One region of the Methylocystis sp. H4A genome, then DNA from elsewhere that is predicted to be linked to it. Evidence: predicted binding sites of a transcription regulator. Region 1 holds the regulator's gene; the other holds the start of a gene.
What was found. Region 1 encodes PhoB, which activates phosphate uptake and scavenging genes when phosphate is short. Its sites were predicted from a motif close to TGTCATNNANCTGTCAT; they were not measured.

Region 1 (2,392 bases):
CCTCTGCATCGCGCGCAGCGTCGCGGTGCAGCCGGAGGTCATCCTGTTCGACGAGCCATGTTCGGCGCTCGATCCGATCTCGACGGCGAAGGTCGAGGAGCTCATCGACGAGCTCACTCACCGCTACACGATCGCCATCGTCACCCACAATATGCAGCAGGCGGTGCGCATCTCCGATTACACCGCCTTCATGTATCTCGGCGAACTCGTCGAATTCGGCGAAACGGACGACGTCTTCAACAAGCCGAAGGAAAAGCGGACGCTTGACTACATCACCGGCCGTTTTGGCTAAACCAGCGATTCAAGGACGGCGCTCATGAGCGATCATATTGTTAAATCCTACGACCGCGACCTTGAGGCGCTCGGACGTCGCATCGCTGAAATGGGCGGCGTCGCGGAGAAAATGCTGGCGGAGGCGATGGACGCGCTCTCCGGCTTCAACGTCGACCTCGCCCATCGGGTCGTCTCCAGCGATCCGCGGCTCGACGCGCTGCAGCGAGAAATCGAGGAGAACGCCATTCTCACCATCGCGCGCCGACAGCCGCTTGCGATCGATCTGCGCGAATGCATCGCCGCGATTCGCATTTCCGGCGACATCGAGCGCGTCGGCGATCTCGCCAAGAACATCGCCAAGCGAACGCTCAAGATCGTGTCGGAGGCCCGCGTCCCGCGCGCGATCGTCGGTCTGAAGTCGATGCACGAAATCGCCGCGATGCAGCTTAAGGACGCGCTGGACGCCTACGCCTTGCGCGACACCGAGCGGGCGCGCGCGGTCTGGCAGAACGATTCCGATCTCGACGCGCTGGAGGATTCCGTGTTCCGCGATCTCCTCACCTTCATGATGGAGGATCCGCGCAATATATCCTTCTGCACGCATCTCCTGTTCTGCTCAAAGAACCTGGAGCGGATCGGCGATCATACAACCAACATATCGGAGACGGTCGTTTATCTGGTGACCGGCGAGGCGATGCCTACGGAGCGGCCAAAATCGCGCGTTGCCGACTTCGGGAAGGATGAGGCGGCGCAATGAGCGAAGTGACTTCCGCCGTCTTACAGCGGAGCGGGAAAAGCGATCGGGCGCCGCGAATCCTCGTCGTCGAGGACGAGACGTCGCTCGCGACGCTGCTCGTGTATAATCTCGAAGCCGAAGGCTATCAGGTCGAGCATGTCGACAATGGCGATGAAGCCGAGCTGCGGCTCGCGGAGTCGCCGCCGGATCTCGTCATTCTCGACTGGATGCTGCCGGGCGTTTCCGGACTTGAAATCTGCCGACGTCTGCGCGCCCGGGACAGCGCGCGAGACATGCCGGTGATCATGCTGACCGCGCGCGGCGAGGAAGGCGAGCGCGTGCGCGGTCTTTCGGTTGGCGCCGACGATTATGTCGTCAAGCCGTTTTCGACTCCGGAGCTGATGGCGCGGGTGCGCGCGCTGCTGCGCCGGGCGCGCCCCGAGCGTGTCGCCTCACGGCTGACTCTCGGCGATATCGATCTCGACCGCGACACCCGTCGCGTGCGGCGATCCGCCCGCGAAATCCACCTCGGTCCGACCGAATTCCGGCTGCTCGAATATTTTATGGAGAAGCCCGGACGCGTGTTCACGCGCGCGCAGCTGCTCGACAGCGTTTGGGGCATGTCGGCGGAGATCGACGAGCGCACGGTCGACGTCCATGTCGGACGGCTCCGCAAGGCGCTGATCCGCGGTCGCGAGAAGGATCCGATCCGCACGGTGCGCGGCGCGGGCTATTCTTTCGACGAAACGTTCGGACACGAGTGACGCGTCCGCCGCCGCAGATTACGCGTAGCGCTGCGTCCGGAACTGATCGCGCGCGCGGCGGCGATCCTGGGCCGGCTGATAGGCGACGCGCGCATGATAGGCGCAATACGGCCCGCCGCCGACAGTTGACTTGCAGCCGCAGAAGCGGAACTCCGGCGATGTCGGATCGCCCATCGGCCAGCGGCACATGGATTCGCGGAGCTCCATGATCGTGACGCGCTCCGACATCGGGATCACTACTTCTTCTTCAGGCGCAAGCCGCGGCGCCGCCAGCGCATGCGGCGTGAAAGCGAGCGCCAGATTGCCGTGCGAGGAGACGCCGTTCATGCGCGGGTGCGTCGGGCGAGGGGCTTTGGCGGCGCGCGGCCGCTGCGCGCTCGCCGTCTTGGCGCGTTCGGCGAGTCCGAGACGATGGATCTTTCCGATCACAGCGTTGCGGGTGATGCCCGGTCCAAGTTCAGCCGCCACTTGGCTGGCGCTGAGACCGTCGGTCCAAAGCTTGCGGAGCAGTTCGACGCGTTCGTCGGTCCATGACATTAGGCTTCTCCATTCTTTCGGGTCGAGCGCGGATCGGATGTTTCTTCCGACCGCAGCGCAGGCCTGAAGCCCTGCGGCGATG
Region 2 (2,392 bases), on a different contig from region 1:
CCGACAATTCGCGGGAGAGGCTCGGCGTCGACACCATCACGCCGGCGCCGGCGTTATGAAAGCGGCGCAAAGCCGCATAGGAAAGCCCGACGGGCAGTCCGAAGCGCGCCTGAATATATTCGGGGAAGCGCGTGTGAAAGCTCGTGGTGAACGAGCGGCGCGCCCGCAAGAGGACGGCGCGGGTCACAAGGCCGATGGGGCCTTCCGTCGCGATATGGACGTGATCATAGCCATCCTCGAGCCGCCGCCGAACGGCGCGCGGCGAGGCGAGCGCCAGCGCGATTTCGGGATAGGTCGGCATCGGCAGCGAGTTGAAGTCGCGCGGGGTCAGAAAGTCGATTTCGGCGCCCAGCGCGCGGGCTGACTGCGCCATGGTTTCAAGCGATCGGACGACGCCATTCACCTGCGGACGCCAGGCGTCCGTCGCCACCAATATTCTCATCAGGCCGCCACAGCTCTCTCGTTTTGCAAGGCCTTGGCGCTTTCTGCGGCCTCCGCCGCCTCGCGTTCAGCCGCGGTATTATGCCAGCGCAAAATCTCGAATGCGCCGTCCTGATGTTCGGCGATCGCGGTGCAGCTTTCGACGAAGTCCCCGGTATTGACATAAAGCTTGCCGGCGATGGTCTTGATCGTGGCGTGATGGATATGGCCGCAGATCACGCCGTCGACATTGCGCCGCGCGGCCTCGGAGGCCAAAGCGTTTTCGAAATCGCCGATGAAATTGACGGCGTTCTTGACCTTCAGCTTCGCCCAGGCCGAAAGCGACCAATAGCCGACGCCGAACATCCGGCGCGCACGGTTGAACCAAGTGTTGAGGACAATCGCAAAATCATAGGCCCAGTCGCCAAAGAAGGCGAGCCAGCGGGCGTTGCGCACGACAATGTCGAACTGGTCGCCGTGAATGACGAGCATGGTCTTGCCGTCGGCGGTCTCATGCAGCGCGTCGTCGACGACTTCGACGCCGCCGAAATTGAGCCCCGTGTAATCGCGCGCGAATTCGTCGTGATTGCCCGGCACATAGATGACGCGCGCGCCTTTTCTCGCCTTGCGTAGGAGCTTCTGGACGACGTCATTATGCGCCTGCGGCCAATACCAGCCGTTCTTCAGACGCCAGCCGTCGACGATGTCGCCGACAAGATAGAACGTGTCGGCGTCATTATGTTTGAGGAAATCGACCAGCAGTTCAGCCTGGGCGCCGCGCGCGCCCAGATGCAGATCGGACAAAAACAGCGTCCGATAGCGCTTGACTGCATGTTCACTTGCCGGATCCGACATCTGCGCTGTGTTGGAGCGCACCGCTTGGGAGACCTTCACCCTGGCGTTTCTGTCGAGCATGAGCTGTTCGCCTCTCGCCTTCGCCGCTTGGCCTGATTGACCAGATTCGCATCACAGCCAGATGACATGGCCGTCTCGGGCTCGAGCAAACGCAAGGTCGGGGAGAGGCGGGAAGGGTTCGCTGTTCGATATTTCGAACGCAGTCGGCTATCTTGCCGGTCGATTCTGAAACGAATGGGCGCGGCTGAAGCGCTGGGGATGATGGGCGTCGAAGGTCAGGACAAGCAAAAAATGCTGGAGGCGGGCGCGCTGGCGCTTTCTGGGCAGCTCGGCGCGACCGTGCAGCGCCTGCGCAAGGCCTATAATTTGTCGCTTTCCGAACTCTCTCAGCAGTCTGGAGTCGCCAAATCGATCATCAGCCAGATCGAACGCAATGAAACCAATCCGACGCTCGCCACCATCTGGCGTCTCGCGCAGGCGCTCGATGTCTCGATCGAGCGGGTTTTGCAGACGACGGAAGACGGACCCTTCCTCGAGAAAACCAGCAAGGCCGATACGCCCATCCTGGTGTCCGACGACGGCAAATGCCGGCTCGAGATCATCGGCTGGATCAAGACGGTCGAGTGGCTTCAGTGCTATGAATTCGCCGCCGCGCCGGGCGGCGTACTGGAATCCGAGGCGCATCAGCGCGGCTCGGTCGAGAGCCTGTCTGTGCGCGACGGCGAGCTTGAGGTCGAGGTCGCCGGAACGAAATCGAGCGTGAAAGCAGGCGAAACCCTGCGCTATCGCTGCGACCGGCCGCACATTATCCGCAACCTCGGCAAAACGCCGGCGCAGGCGACGATGGTGTGCATTCTAAAGGCGGCGGCGATGGAATGACTCGCCGCCGCATGGCGCCCGGGAGCGTTTGCGGCGGCCGATGACGCGCTCCGTGCGTCAGGAGTGCAATTCGCCGACGTGCTTTTGCGAGTAAAGCTGGACGCCGAGCTGCTTGATCAACTCAAGCTGCGTCTCGAGGAAGTCGATGTGCTTTTCCTCGCTCTTCACCACGCCTTCGAAAAGCTGCTCGGAAACGCGATCGTTGATCGAGAGACAATAGGCCGCAGCTTCGAGATAC

Region 2: IYW40_RS15215 (UDP-2,3-diacylglucosamine diphosphatase) is a predicted target of PhoB. The motif match lies at 1,386-1,402, and genes of this name have one in related genera.

Annotation. Positions count from the first base shown of each region.
Region 1 covers NZ_JADNQY010000016.1:119,482-121,873, reverse strand. The annotation lists gene pstB (phosphate ABC transporter ATP-binding protein PstB) at 1-292, shown strand, start outside; gene phoU (phosphate signaling complex protein PhoU) at 317-1,030, shown strand; gene phoB (phosphate regulon transcriptional regulator PhoB) at 1,027-1,773, shown strand; gene IYW40_RS03590 (GcrA family cell cycle regulator) at 1,792-2,310, opposite strand.
Region 2 covers NZ_JADNQY010000027.1:123,447-125,838, reverse strand. The annotation lists gene IYW40_RS15220 (glycosyltransferase family 1 protein) at 1-442, opposite strand, end outside; gene IYW40_RS15215 (UDP-2,3-diacylglucosamine diphosphatase) at 442-1,275, opposite strand; gene IYW40_RS15210 (XRE family transcriptional regulator) at 1,537-2,154, shown strand; gene bfr (bacterioferritin) at 2,212-2,392, opposite strand, start outside.